3 regions of the Lysobacter sp. Root667 genome follow, and region 3 is predicted to be linked to each of the others. Evidence: predicted binding sites of a transcription regulator. Region 3 holds the regulator's gene; each other region holds the start of a gene.
The links. The regulator sigma-54, encoded in region 3, starts transcription at its own class of promoters, with help from an activator protein. The targets are predictions, from matches to a motif close to TGGCACGNGCNTTGC.

Region 1 (4,722 bases), on a different contig from region 3:
GACCGCCTGACCGATATCCTGCTGACCGCCGCGATCACGGTGGTCTACTACGCTTTCATGGAAGGCGCGTTCGGTTTCACCATCGGAAAGCTGATCACCAACACCCGCGTGGTGGACGAGTACGGCAGGGCGCCGGGCTTCGCGCGCGCGTTCTTGCGCAGCCTGTGCCGCCTGATTCCGTTCGATGCCTTGTCGCTGCTGTTCAGCGATGGAGAAGTCCGCCGCGGCTGGCACGACTCCCTGACCAAGACCTACGTGATCCGCCGTCCGCGTCCGGGCCAGCGCGTCGGCCGGCCGCGTCATGCGATCAGCAGCCAGTTCGGCGAAGGCATCGTGCCGCAGCCGGGACGGGTCGCGGCGGACACCGGCGCGGCGGCCAGCATTACGGTCGCGCCCTGAGCGCGGCCATCGCGACCGCCCGGTCCCGGGTGGTCGCGATGGGGTAGTCGCGGCGGCAGGACCTACTTCGAGACGATCTCGGACTCGACCACCATGTCGAGTACGTAGGCCACCGACGAGGCGTCGGCCGGCGGGTTCTGGATCGCGTACTTCTTTACCCGCAGCACGTTGCGCACGCCGGGTTCGTGGGTGTAGCCCTCGATGTCCTGGTACAGCGGCTGCCAGGCGGCGTCGCTCTTGATTGTCACGCCGTTGGCCTGGTAACGGCGCTCGCGCACCTGCAGGCACTGCATGTTCGGGATCAGCGGGTGCGAGCACGGCGCGCGCTGCGGGGCGACTTCGAAAAACACCGTGGCGCCTTCGCCGCCGTAGCGCGTGGCCGGCGTCGGCGCGCCTTCGAAGCTGAGCCGGTCGCCGTTGGCGGCGGTCAGCAGCAGGCGCGGCGCGTCGGCCCCGCCTTCGATCCGCGCCGGCAGCGAGCCGCGCAGGCGTTCGCCGATGGCTTGGTCGAGTTCCATCAGGCGCGTGTCCGCGCAGGCCATCAGCGTCTGCGCCATGTCGCCAAAGCTCAGCGCCTTGGCGTCGCGGGTGTAGCTGCCGCTGGCGCGGTTGCAGCCGCCGCTGACGCTGACCCGGCCGCGGTCGAAGTCCAGTTGCAGCGGGCGCTTCGGGTCCGGCACGAGCGCGGCGATCGGCTTGCCGCTGCTGTCGGTCGCGTCGGTCAGGCGCCAGTGGTAGGCGTCCAGGCTGAGGGCCGCGCTCGCGGTGCTGGCGTCGACATCGCGGCCGGCGCCGGTGGCTTCGGGCGCGGTGTTGGATGCGCAGGCGGCGAGGGCCAGGCTGAGCAGTGCGGGGGCGAGCATCTTCATGTGGGGTTTTCCGTTTCGATAGCCGAACCATGCGAACGCATCGGCTCGACCGGTGGGGTCAAGCCTATTCAGTATCGTTCAGGCCACGAAAAGGAAGGATGAATTCCACACGCATCGGCGCCGCAGGCGCCGGATGCCGCCGCGCGCGGCGCGGATCAGCTGCCCGACGGCATCAACAGCAGCAGCGCCGCACCCAGGGCGAAGCGGTAGTAGGCGAACACGGTGAAGCGATGCTTCTGGATGTAGTGCAGCAGCCACTTCACTGCCACGAACGCGGTCGCCGCCGAGGCCGCGAACGCGACCGCGAGCGCGGTCCAGTTCTCGCTCGTCGCGGCCGGTGTGCCGATCACGCCCAGCAGTTCGTAGGCGGTGGCCGCGAACATGGTCGGGATACCGACCAGGAACGCGAACTCGGTCGCCGCCGCGCGGCTGGTGGTGCCGGCGAGCAGGGCGACGAAGATGGTCGCGGCCGAGCGCGAGGTGCCCGGGAACACGCCCGCGATCACCTGCGCCACGCCGACCAGGATCGCCACGGTCCAGCTGATCGTCGTGCGCTCGCCCAGGGTCTGCGCGTGCTTGGCCGCGTAGTGCTCGGCCACCAGCATCCAGATGCCGCCCAACACCAGCGCCCAGGCGATCGGCAGCACCTTGTGGGGCAGTACGAAGCCCAGCTTCTTGACCGTGAGGCCCAGCACCGCGGTGACGCCGAAGGCGACGATCAGCTTGAGCAGGTAGTCGCGGTTGTCGGGCTGCATGAAGCCGGTCGCCAGCTGCCACAGCCGGCGCCGGTAGATCAGCACCACCGCCAGGATCGCGCCGGCCTGGATCGAGATGTTGAACAGGTCCGAACGGCTGCCCAGCCAGTGCTGCGCGATCAGCAGGTGGCCGGTGCTGGAAATCGGCAGGAATTCGGTGACGCCTTCGATGATGCCGAGCAGGAGCGCGGCGAGCAGATCGGTCATTGAGTGGGAATCGTGCGAAGCGAGAGGGCGGCAGGACGGCAGGGACAAAAACCGCAGCAGGATATCCTAAAGAGCGCTTGGTCCAAATTGGTGCATTCACAAACGGAAAAGCACCAATAGGAAGCATTGCTGCGGTGCGCCAAGATTAATTTTCTTGATAATCAATCATATACGTTAATTCAGAACTTGGCACGCTGCTTGCTTTACTTAAGCCAAGCAGCTCAAAGCCGCGCACCGCACGTCCTGTCCCTTCCCAATCCGGATCCAGTCCATGTCCCTCGAACACGTCGAAAAGCTCGTCAAGGACCACAAGGTCGAATTCGTCGACCTGCGTTTTACCGACATGCGTGGCGTTCAGCACCACGTGACCTTCCCCAAGTCGATCGTCGAGCCGGCGCTGTTCGAAGACGGCAAGATGTTCGACGGCTCGTCGATCAGCGGCTGGAAGGGCATCAACGAGTCGGACATGATCCTGCTGCCCGACGCCTCGACCGCGGTCCTGGATCCGTTCACTGCCGATCCGACCCTGATCCTGACTTGCGACATCCTCGACCCGGCGACCATGCAGGCCTACTCGCGCGATCCGCGCGGCGTCGCCAAGCGCGCCGAGGCCTACCTCAAGTCCAGCGGCATCGCCGACCAGGCCTTCTTCGGTCCTGAGCCCGAGTTCTTCATCTTCGACTCGGTGCGCTACGCCAACGAGATGGGCCACACCTTCTTCCACGTCGATTCGGAAGAAGCCGCGTGGAACTCGGGCAAGGAATACGAAGGCGGCAACAGCGGTTACCGTCCGGGCGTGAAGGGCGGCTACTTCCCGGTCGCGCCGCTGGACTCGCTGCACGACATCCGCGCCGAGATGTGCAAGACGCTGGAACAGGCCGGCATCGAAGTCGAAGTGCACCACCACGAAGTCGCCAACGCCGGCCAGTGCGAGATCGGCACCAAGTTCAATTCTCTGGTCGCCAAGGCCGACGAACTGCTGACGATGAAGTACATCATCAAGAACGTCGCCCACCGCAACGGCAAGACCGCGACCTTCATGCCCAAGCCGATCGTCGGCGACAACGGCAGCGGCATGCACGTGCACCAGTCGCTGGCCAAGGGCGGCGTCAACCTGTTCTCCGGCGACGGTTACGGCGGCCTGTCGCAGATGGCGCTGTGGTACATCGGCGGCGTGTTCAAGCATGCGCGCGCGATCAACGCGTTCACCAACTCGGGCACCAACAGCTACAAGCGCCTGGTGCCGGGCTTCGAGGCGCCGGTGATGCTGGCCTATTCGGCCCGCAACCGTTCGGCGAGCTGCCGCATTCCGTACGTGGCCAACCCGAAGGCGCGCCGCATCGAGATGCGCTTCCCCGACCCGATCCAGTCCGGCTACCTGACCTTCGCCGCGCTGATGATGGCCGGCCTGGACGGCATCAAGAACCAGATCGACCCGGGCGCGCCCAGCGACAAGGACCTGTACGACCTGCCGCCGGAAGAAGAGAAGGGCATTCCGACCGTCTGCCATTCGCTCGACCAGGCCCTGGAAGCGCTGGACAAGGACCGCGACTTCCTCAAGGCCGGCGGCGTGTTCACCGACGACTTCATCGACGGCTACATCGCGCTGAAGATGCAGGAAGTGACCAAGTTCCGCGCCGCAACCCATCCGCTCGAGTACCAGATGTACTACGCCGTCTGATGACTGGGCCGCGTACGAACATCGGGTCTTCGGACCGGCGGATGTCCGGCCCGGTCCTGTCGGACCGGGCGCTCGCCGGGCCGGAATGCGCTTCAACGCATTCCGGAAAGCTCCCGGTTCGCCCGCTCGAGTACCAGATGTACTACGCCGTCTAACGTGCGACAGGGACGGCGGCCCGCGCCGCCGTCCCGCGTTGCCGCACCACCGCCAGGAGCGAAGATGCAGATCCGTGCAGGCGAACTGGACCATCCCGAGGTGATCGCGCTGTTGCGCGAACACCTGCAGGGCATGGCCCGACTGTCGCCGTCGGAGAGCATCCACGCGCTGGACCTGGACGGATTGCGGCGACCGGGGATCAGCTTCTGGAGCGCCTGGCAGGACGGGCAACTGCTCGGCTGCGGCGCGCTCAAGCAGCTCGATCCGGAGCACGGCGAAATCAAATCGATGCGCACGACAGCGCGGCACCTGCGCAAGGGCGTGGCGGCCGCGATGCTGGATCACCTCATCGACGAGGCAGGGCGACGCGCCTATCGGCGGCTGAGCCTGGAGACGGGATCGATGGACGGTTTCGAGCCGGCGCGCAGACTCTATACGCGCTTCGGCTTCGACCCCTGCGGACCCTTCGCGGACTACGTCGACGACCCGAACAGCGTCTTCATGACGAAACACCTGTAGACGCACCCGGCGGCCCGTGGCGAAAGCTACGGGCCGCTCGCTTTTCAAGTCCACCACCACAACCAGGAGGTCTCAACGACGGGCTCGCTCCGCCGCAGGGCGACTGCGTCCCAAAAATTGGCCGGGCCACGACGAA
Region 2 (4,722 bases), on a different contig from region 3:
GTCGATCTGCAGCGCGCGCATGCCGGTGCGCTCCTCGTCGTGACGCAACTGGTAGGCCAGGTCGCCGACGGTGGCGTTGTTCATCACCAGCAGGCGCGCCATGCCGTGCAGGTCGGAGGGCATCGGCGTGCTGCGGCCTTCCAGATCGAAGGAGACGCTCATGCCGAGCTGATCGGCGATGTCGTTGCTGGCGCGGTTGTAGGCCGCGTACGGCCACACCACCGCGCGCGGGGCGCGGTCGAGTTCGCGCTGCAGGCGCGACTTGCTGCGTTCCAGGTCGGTGCGGATGCGGGCGAGGTATTCGGCTTCGGTTTCGTAGCGGCCGGCGGCGGCGTCGTAGCGGCGGGTGACCGCGGCCGGGGTCGAGTTGCCCTGCGGGTTGGAGACGATGCCGTGGTGCAGGTCGTCGCTGTGGCTGGCGACTTCGACCAGGCCGCTGGCCTGCATCTCGCGCAGCTGCGCCCAGGTCACGAAGTCGTCGGCGGTGAACGGACGCGGACCGTAGTCCACGCGCTCGCCGGCCGGCAGTTCGACCCAGTGCGTGACCACCGCGGCCAGGGCCGGGTAGCCGTACGCGCGCAGCAGCGGGAAGGCGTGCGTGTACAGGCTGCGCAGGCCGTCGTCGAAGGTGATCAGCACCGGCTTGGACGGCAGTGCGGCGCCGCCGCGGTTGGCGTCGATCACCTGCGACAGCGAGACCGGGTGGTAGCCGTGGCCGGACAGCCAATCGAGGTGGGCGGCGAAGTTCTGGGTGCTGACGGCATAGGCGTCGGCGTCGCCCTTGCGCGCGACGTCGTCGCGCACATCGTGATAGCTCAGCACCAGCAGCGGTTCGGCGGCCTGTGCGGCGACCGGCAGCAGCAGGCAGAACACCAGCGCGTACAGGATCAGCACGAACAGGACCAGTCGCGAGGGGCGGTGTGGACGGGTCATCTCATTCTCCCCAGCGGAATTCGGCGTCGAAGCCCAGGCGCTGTTCGCGCTGGCCGTCGTAGACCGGGCGCGACCAGTTCAGGCCGTAGCTCAGCACCCGCCCCGGGGCGAATTGCCACTCGTGCTCGTAACGCAGCGACGGCACCCAGGCCGTGCCGTAGTCCTGCTGCCAGTACGCGCCCGAAGACAGGGTCAAGCGCTGGCGGAAGTGGCGGTCGTAGCGGCGCCAGGTCAGGTGATCGAAGCGGACCCCGAACTCGACCGAGGCGTCGCGCGAAGGATTGAAGTAGGGCGCGTCGTCGCGGCTGCCGCGGCCGCTGCCGATGCTGGCCAGGCCGTCGATCAGCAGGTGCGGGCGGCTGAGCAGGCGCTGGTCGAGCGCCAGGCTCAGCTGGTCGCGATTGTTGCCGTCGTCGTAGCGCCAGTGCTGCGCGGTGGCGGCCAGCGAGGTGCGTTCGCTGGGGTGGTAGTCGGCGCCGAACTCGTACAGGTCGGCGGTGATGCCGGAGGCGCGGGCCTGCAGCGAGGCCGCGGCGTCGTTGCGGCTGACGCGCGCGCGCAGGGCGAAGCGGTCGTCGATGCGCCAGCCGGCGTCGATGGCGACGGCGGTGCCGCCCAGATCGTCGCGGTCGCGGCCGACGCGGAGCTTGGCGTCGAAGCGATCGTAGGCATAGCTCAGGCCGAGCTCGTTGCGTTGGGCGACGCTGCGGCCGCCCTGGAGTTGCGCACCTTTGAAATCGGCCCAGCGCCGGCCGCTGCGCGCGAGCAGACGCCAGCGGTCGCCGATCAGCGGGGTCGCCGCTTCGACGCCGTACTCGCGGTCGCGGTTGCCCAAGGGCGAGGCGCCGCCGCCGTCGCGGTTGCGTCCGCCGGCGGCGTAGACGCGTGCCTGCCAGCCACGGCGCATGTCCCAGTTGTTGTCCATCGAGCGCACGTGCGGCTCGTTCGGGTAGCGCGCCAGCAGCTGGTCGTGGATCGGTCGCGCCTGCTCGTAGCGCTGCAGGCTGGACAGGGTTTCGACTTGGCCGATGCGCGCTTCGACGTTGCGTTCGTCCAGGGTGCCGGCGATCGAGAAACGTTCCAGCGCGCGCTCCTGCCAGCCGCGGAACCTGTAGATGGAGCCGAGCGTGGTCTGCAGGTCGGCGTTGTTGGGACCGATCGCGGCCAGCGGTTCGATCATGGCCTGGGCGCCGGGCAGGTCTTCGCCGAAGGCGCGGGCCATGGCGTAGTCGGTTTCGGCGTCGTAGCGCTGCCAGTTCTCGAAGCCGCGGCGTGCGCCCGGCGCGCGCGGCCAGGGCGTGCGCGCTTCGACCAGCCCGCGCAGCAGCGGCAGGGCCAGGTCGTAGCGTTCGCGTTCCAGCTGGGCGTAGCCGAGCTGGATCGGCAGGTCGGGGTCGTCGGGATCGGCCTGCATCGCACGTTCCAGTACCGGCGCGGCCTCGTCCGGACGGCGCAGCGCGAGCAGGGAATCGCCGACCGCGCCCAGGGCATAGCCCGGCACCGGACGGCCGCCGGCTTCCAGGCGCAGGTAGTCGTCGGCGACTTCCTGATGGCGGCCGAGGCGGTTGAGCACGATCAGGCGGTCGTAGGCCAGGCTGGCCGGTTCCGGCGTGCCGCTGCGCGCGAGTTGGGCGCGGTAGGCCTCGATCGCGGCCTCGGCGGCACGCGCTTCTTCCAGGCGGGTGGCTTCGTCGACCGCATAGAGCTTGCTCCAGACGATGCGCCGGGCCAGGCCGGCGGCGTCGAGGCTGGCGGCTTCTTCGGCGCTGAACACTTCGGGGCGGGCCAGGTACAGCTTGCGCGCGCGGTCGCGGGCGCCGATGTCGGCCAGGGTCAGCACGCGCAGGCGGTACAGGCGCGCGTCGGCGGGCTGCGCGGCGAGGTGTTGTTCGATCAGGGACAGCGCGCCCAGCCAGTCGCGGTCCGCGCGCAGCTGCTCGATGCGGGGGTAGGGAATCGCGGCCGCGGCCTGACTCGCAGCGGCAGCTACTGACGCGACGGGGAAAGTTCCACCGGCCAATGCCAAAGCCAGGGACAGCGAAAGTGGATGGAAAGCCTGCATGGATAGTCCGTATCCCGTGTGACCTAGCGGGGGCGGGCGGCCCCCGGGTAGTGGCTCAAAAAATGTGAGCTAAGTCACAGGTTGTAGATGCAAAGTCCGTGCCATTTGGCTCCTTGGACGCCGTTTTGTTCAGTTAGGACGGGCACTTACGCGCTTGAGGCGCCCTAGGCGGGCTTGAGCAGCCTGAGCCCCGGCCGGCGGGGTCGGCACGCGGGCAAAAAAAACCGGCGCGGGGCCGGTTTGGGGGACAGGAGCAGAACCTGTCGAAGCGTCGGTCGCGGCCACCGGTGCTGCCCGGCGGGTGCGGTCTGTGTACTTAGGGATGATCGGCGTGCCCGATCCGTCGCAAGCCGCTCGGTCGGCGGCCGGGTGGTGCCGTGCGGCGGATTGCGGCCGACGGTTCCGCGGCGACAGCGGCCGGCAGGCGGAGCATTCCCAGTCCGAAGTCATCGGCGTCCCTTGCGGGCCATGACCGTGCGTATCGCGCCCAGCAACCCGATGCTCGCTTGAGCGCCCACGACGATATCCAGACTCACAACAAGGAGACGGGCAGGAGACCAACGACTAGCGCGTCGGTCGATCTTGCATCGCTACGAATGCGAAACGACAGACTCGGCAAAGTGAGCGCCGAGCGGCGCCAGCGTTCATGTCCTATCGCACGCCCGCGTGCTGCGACGATGCGCGCCTTGCAGAGCGCTTTCTTGCAATGGATGGATGAGCAACAACACGCGAACCTGCGCTCTCGATGCTCGTGTTCGGCGCGTCATGCGAAGCATCCGTCGATCGCCGAACCCCAGCATCGAGCTTCGGCAATAGGACGAAAGTCGTAGGGAGAATCACTCAAGCAACGGCTGCTATACGGCATCGGCGATCCGTCGCCAACATCGCGCGCTTGCGCGCACGCGGGATCGCTGTGACTTCGATCACGGAAGCAAATTCGCCGTCGTTGCGGCGAATAGCGCCATGCTACTTTGATTGCGCGCGAAAACAGGGAGGGGACTCGCGTGGTTCCAGGGAGCTGGATATGGTTTGCGCAGGGGGAATGCGATGAGCGCTAGCTTGATGGAAGCCGTGCACCGGCTGCCCACGCTCGCGGTGGTGGAAGACGATCGGACATTCAGAGAAGAGATCCTGATGCCCGTGCTGAGCCACTCCGGATTCTCCGTCGTGGGTATGGGCGGGGCGCTGGAACTCTACCGTTCGATGACCCTTCGTTCCTACGATCTCGTGCTGCTCGACGTCGACCTGCCCGACGAGGACGGCTTCAGCATCGCAACGCATCTGCGCGGTCTGTCGCCGCGCGTCGGGATCGTGATGTTGACCGGATACGATTCCAACCAGGACCGGCTGCGCGGACTGCGCGCGGGCGCGGACGCCTATCTGCCCAAGCCGGTCGACATGGAAGAGGTCGTGACGACCTTGCGCAACCTGGCCCGATGGGTGGTTCCGGACGCGAACCCCGCACCGACGCATGCGAAGTGGCGCCTGGACGAACGAGGGTGGTGCATCCTGAGCCCGAGGGGCGCCCAGATCGAGATGAACCTGGCCGAGCGGCAAGTCATGGAGATTCTGGCCGAGGCGGCCGGGATGCCGGTGCAACGCGAGGCGCTGATCGCGCGTCTGGTCAAGAACGCCCACGACTTCGACCCGCATCGGTTGGAGATGCTGATCCACCGCCTGCGCAAGAAATGCCAGCAGCTGGCGGAAGAAGAACTTCCTCTGCGCGC
Region 3 (4,722 bases):
GCCAAGGCCGACGAGGTGCGCCTGCGCGGCGCTGTCCAGGCCGACAGCACCGACGCCTCCGGCAAACCGGTCGCCATCACCTCCGAGGAGCTGAACGTGTTCCCGGACACGAACAAGGCGACTTCGGCGGCCCCGGTTAAGCTGGTTCAGCCGGGCACTATAATGACCGGCTCGGGACTGCAGGCCGATCTCGATACCAAGAACGTCAACATCCCCAACGTCAAGGTCCGCTATGAAGCGAAAGCCCGCTAAGCCGCAGGTGCTGTGCCTGGTCGTCGCCCTGCTGGCGGCCACCGCGGCGCATGCGCGTTCTTCGGACCGCAACCAGCCCATGGACGTCGGCGCCGACCAGAGCAACTGCTCGGTCAGCAGCGACAGCGGTCCGTGCCTGCTCAGCGGCAACGTCAAGATCGTCCAGGGCACCTTGGTCATCAACGCCGCCAAGGCCGACATCAAGCGCGCCGACGGCGACATCAGCTACGTCACCATGACCGGCTCGCAGGTCACGCTGAAGCAGGAAATGGACGACGGCTCGCCGTTCAACGGCCGCGCCAACAAGGTCGACTACGACATGCCGAAGGACACCGTGATCCTCACCGGCAACGCCTACGTCGACAAGGGCGGCGATACGATCAAGAGCGACCGCATCGTCTACAACATGAAGACCGGCCAGATCGAAAGCGGCGGCACCGGCGGCCGCGTCAACATGACGCTCAAGCCCAAGAGCAAGCCCGCCGCGCCGCCCAAGGGAGGCCGCTGATGCTGGTCGCCCGCGGCCTGCGCAAGGCCTACCGTTCGCGTGAAGTGGTGCGCGATTTCGGCCTGACGCTGGACGCCGGCGAAGTGGTCGGCCTGCTCGGTCCCAACGGCGCCGGCAAGACCACCTGCTTCTACATGATCGTCGGACTGGTCCCGGCCGATGCCGGCCAGATCGTGCTCGACGGCAAGGACATCACCAGCGAACCGATGTACGCGCGCGCCAAGTATGGCGTCGGCTACCTGCCGCAGGAACCCTCGGTGTTCCGCAAGCTCAGCGTCGCCGACAACCTGCGCCTGGTGCTGGAACTGCGCGACGACCTCGACCGCAACGGCCGCGAGCGCGAGCTGGCCAACCTGATGGACGAACTGCAGGTGACCCACGTCGCCGACCAGATCGGCGCCAGCCTGTCCGGCGGCGAGCGCCGCCGCGTCGAGATCGCGCGCGCGCTGGCGGCCAAGCCCCGCCTGATGCTGCTGGACGAACCCTTCGCCGGCGTCGACCCGATTTCGGTCGGCGAGATCCAGCGAATCGTGCGCCACCTCAAGAATCGCGGCATCGGCGTGCTGATCACCGACCATAACGTGCGCGAGACCTTGGGCATTTGCGACCGGGCGTATATCCTCAACGAAGGCGGCGTGCTCGCGCAGGGGGCTCCGGACGCGCTGCTGGCCAATCCCGACGTCCGTCGCGTGTACCTGGGCGAAACCTTCCGTCTGTAACCTTAGCTCGATTGTGCAGGGTTCCAGGCGTCGTTTTTCGCCAGACCTGGAACGCGCTTGCGGCCGCCCGCCCCATCAGGTCGCGTTAGAAGCCGAGCATGAAGCCCCGCCTCCAAGCCTCGCTAGGCCAACAGCTGGTGATGACGCCGCAATTGCGTCAGGCCATCCGTCTGTTGCAGTTGTCGGCGGTGGAACTGGAAGCCGAGCTGGTCACCGCGGTGGAAAGCAATCCGCTGCTGGACTGGACCGAGACCGCGATCAGCGTCAGCAACGGTGCCGACGGCGGCGGAGACGAGCGCGAAAGCTCCTCTCCCGAGTCCTCCGGCGAAGATCGCGAAGTCCTGCCGCCGGAAGCCGACTGGGGCGCCAGCGACGGCGAACCCTGGTACCAGCGCATCGGCCCGTCCGACCAGGACGACGACGGCCCGGCCGCTGAACAGGTCGCCGACGCCGACACCCTGCACGACCACCTGCTGTGGCAGCTGCACCTGAGCCCGCTGACCGCGCGCGACCGCCTGCTCGGGGTGTCCCTGATCGAGGCCATCGACGACGACGGCTACCTGCGCGAGCCGCTGGACGCGATCGCCGCCTCGCTGGGTCCGGCCATCGACGCCGGCGTGGACGAGCTGACCACGGTCCTGCACCAGATCCAGCGCTACGACCCGGTCGGGGTCGGCGCGCGCTCGCTGGGCGAATGCCTGAGCCTGCAGCTGGCCCAGCTGCCCGCGGAGACGCCCGGCCGCGAACTGGCCGACCGCCTCGCCAACGGTCCGCTCGAGCGCCTGCCCAAGATCGGCGCGGCCGGGCTGGCCAGCGAACTCAAGCTGGAAGTGGCCGAGGTCGAGACCGCCGTCCAGCTGCTGCGCTCGCTGGACCCCCGCCCGGGCGCCCAGATCGGCGCGATCGCGGCCGATACCTACGTCGCCCCGGACGTGGTGATCTGGCGCCAGCACGGCCTGTGGCGGGTCGCCCTGGCCGACGGCATGCGCCCGCGGGTGTCGATCCACCGCGCCTACGAGGGCATGATCCGCCACGCCAGCGCGGCCGACGCCAGTTACCTGCGCGGCCACCTGCAGGAAGCGCGCTGGCTGCTCAAGAGCCTGGAAGCGCGCGGCGACACCCTGCTCAAGGTCACCCGCTGCCTGCTCAAGCAGCAGGCCGCGTTCCTGGAATTCGGCGACAGCGCGCTGCGCCCACTGACCCTGCGCGAAGTCGCCAACGAGATCGGCCTGCACGAATCCACGGTCTCGCGCGCGATCTCGCGCAAGTACGCGCGCACCCCGCGCGGGACCGTGCCGCTGCGCGCCTTCTTCGCCTCCGGCATCGACACCGGCGCCGGCGGCGAGGCCTCCAGCACCGCGATCCAGTCCATGATCCGGCGCCTGATCGAGGCCGAAAACCCGCGCAAGCCGCTGTCCGACGCGCGCCTGGCCGAGACCCTCAAGGCCACCGGCGTGCCGGTGGCGCGCCGCACCGTCGCCAAGTACCGCGAGGCGATGAGCATTCCGTCGTCGCAGGACCGGGTGCGAATGGGCTGAGGCCGGCCGCGAACGCGGAACGCCGCCTCATCGACTGCCTCATCCGCCCTTTCGGGTAACGTCTACCGCAAGCGGAGAAGAAAGAACGGAAACGAAGGCCGCCTTCGCCGCGTGGAGCCATCGCCTCCGCCTCGTGGAACATCCTTCACCTTGCCTTTTAACCTCGTTTTTACTCCCGCACCCGACTTTGGTCGCAACCCGCGGTCGTAGTGCACGCGAAATCCGCATCGGATCAAGGCTTTTCACGCCAGCCGCCCGATTTCGTGTCTTCCACCCCTTGCGCCTTGTCGCCAGCGTGCGATGCTGGGCTCGTGGCTCCGGCTACGGAGCCGCATTCCCTAGTTGATGTGTAAGGAGGCCTCCGATGCGTATCGAAACCCACGGCCAGCAGCTCGAAGTCACCAGTGCGCTGCGTGACTACGTCGAATCCAAGCTGGCGCGGCTGCAACGTCACTACGAACAGCCTTTCGACATTCGCACCCAACTCAGCCTCGACAAGCCCGACCATCGCGCCGAAGCGACCGTGAACCTCGCCGGCCGCACCCTGCACTGCGACGCCGCCGCCATCGACATGTACGCGGCCATCGACCTGCTCGCAGACAAGCTCGACCGCCTGCTGATGAAGCACAAGAGCAAGCTCGTCGACCACCACCGCGGAGAAAGTCTCGCCCGGAACGGCGAATTAACCTGATCGTTCGAGGATAATGCGGCGCCTCCCGACGCTGTGTTGAACGATGCCGCTTCATGAACTGCTGAGCGCGCAACGGGTCGCGATCCTGGAGCAATCCAGCGATCGCGACGCCGTGCTGGAAGCCGCTGCGCGCCTGCTGGCCGACGGCACGCCGGCGGCGACCGGCGCCGTCGCCGACAGCCTGCGCGCGCGCGAGCGCCTCGCCAGCACCGCCATCGGCCACGGCGTGGCCATCCCGCACGGCCGCAGCGCCCTGTTCGGCGACAGCCGCGGCGCCTTTCTGCGCCTCGAACAACCGGTAGACTTCGGCGCTGCCGACGGCGAAAAGGTCGACCTGGTGCTCGCCATGACCGTACCCGAACACTACGTGCAACAGCATCTGCAACTGCTGGCCGAACTGGCCGAGCACTTCGGCGACGCCGAATTCCGCGCCGCCCTGCGCGGCGCGGCCGACGTCGACGAGCTGAGCCGGCGCCTGCTCGGCGGCGACGCCCTGCGCAGCGGGGCGCGCGCATGACCACCAGCATCAGCGCCGGGGAACTGTTCGAACAGCAACGCGAACGTCTGAGCCTGCGCTGGCTGGCCGGGCAACGCGGCGACGACCGCGTGGTCGAAGCGGTGGAGACGGTCGCGCGGCGCCCGTCGCTGGCCGGTTATCTCAACGCGATCTACCCCAACAAGGTGCAGATCCTCGGCAGCGAGGAACTGTCCTGGCTGGACGGGCTGGACTCGCGCCTGCGCTGGGAAACCATCGAAAAGATCATCCAGTTCCGCCCGCTGGCGCTGGTGATCAGCAAGGACCAGGCCTGTCCCGAGGACCTGCGCCAGGCCGCCGAGGAAAGCGGCACCGCGCTGTGGGTCTCGCCGCGGCGCGGCCACGAACTGCTCAACCATCTGCAGTACCACCTGGCCCGCACCCTGGCGCCGCGCATCACCATGCACGGCGTGTTCATGGAGATCTACTCGATCGGCGTGCTGATCACCGGCGAGTCCGGATCGGGCAAGAGCGAGCTG

Region 1: the regulator sigma-54 is predicted to act here: its motif matches at 2,418-2,432, upstream of glnA (type I glutamate--ammonia ligase).
Region 2: the regulator sigma-54 is predicted to act here: its motif matches at 3,085-3,099, upstream of pgaA (poly-beta-1,6 N-acetyl-D-glucosamine export porin PgaA).

The regions. Positions count from the first base shown of each region.
Region 1 covers NZ_LMHF01000011.1:139,102-143,823, reverse strand. The annotation lists gene ASD78_RS10785 (RDD family protein) at 1-399, shown strand, start outside; gene ASD78_RS10780 (META and DUF4377 domain-containing protein) at 462-1,268, opposite strand; gene ASD78_RS10775 (undecaprenyl-diphosphate phosphatase) at 1,424-2,230, opposite strand; gene glnA (type I glutamate--ammonia ligase) at 2,502-3,911, shown strand; gene ASD78_RS10765 (GNAT family N-acetyltransferase) at 4,131-4,586, shown strand.
Region 2 covers NZ_LMHF01000016.1:125,476-130,197, forward strand. The annotation lists gene pgaB (poly-beta-1,6-N-acetyl-D-glucosamine N-deacetylase PgaB) at 1-933, opposite strand, end outside; gene pgaA (poly-beta-1,6 N-acetyl-D-glucosamine export porin PgaA) at 935-2,995, opposite strand; gene ASD78_RS19275 (response regulator transcription factor) at 4,058-4,722, shown strand, end outside.
Region 3 covers NZ_LMHF01000009.1:530,192-534,913, reverse strand. The annotation lists gene lptC (LPS export ABC transporter periplasmic protein LptC) at 1-252, shown strand, start outside; gene lptA (lipopolysaccharide transport periplasmic protein LptA) at 233-760, shown strand; gene lptB (LPS export ABC transporter ATP-binding protein) at 760-1,479, shown strand; gene ASD78_RS06080 (RNA polymerase factor sigma-54) at 1,578-3,017, shown strand; gene raiA (ribosome-associated translation inhibitor RaiA) at 3,382-3,708, shown strand; gene ASD78_RS06070 (PTS sugar transporter subunit IIA) at 3,752-4,225, shown strand; gene hprK (HPr(Ser) kinase/phosphatase) at 4,222-4,722, shown strand, end outside.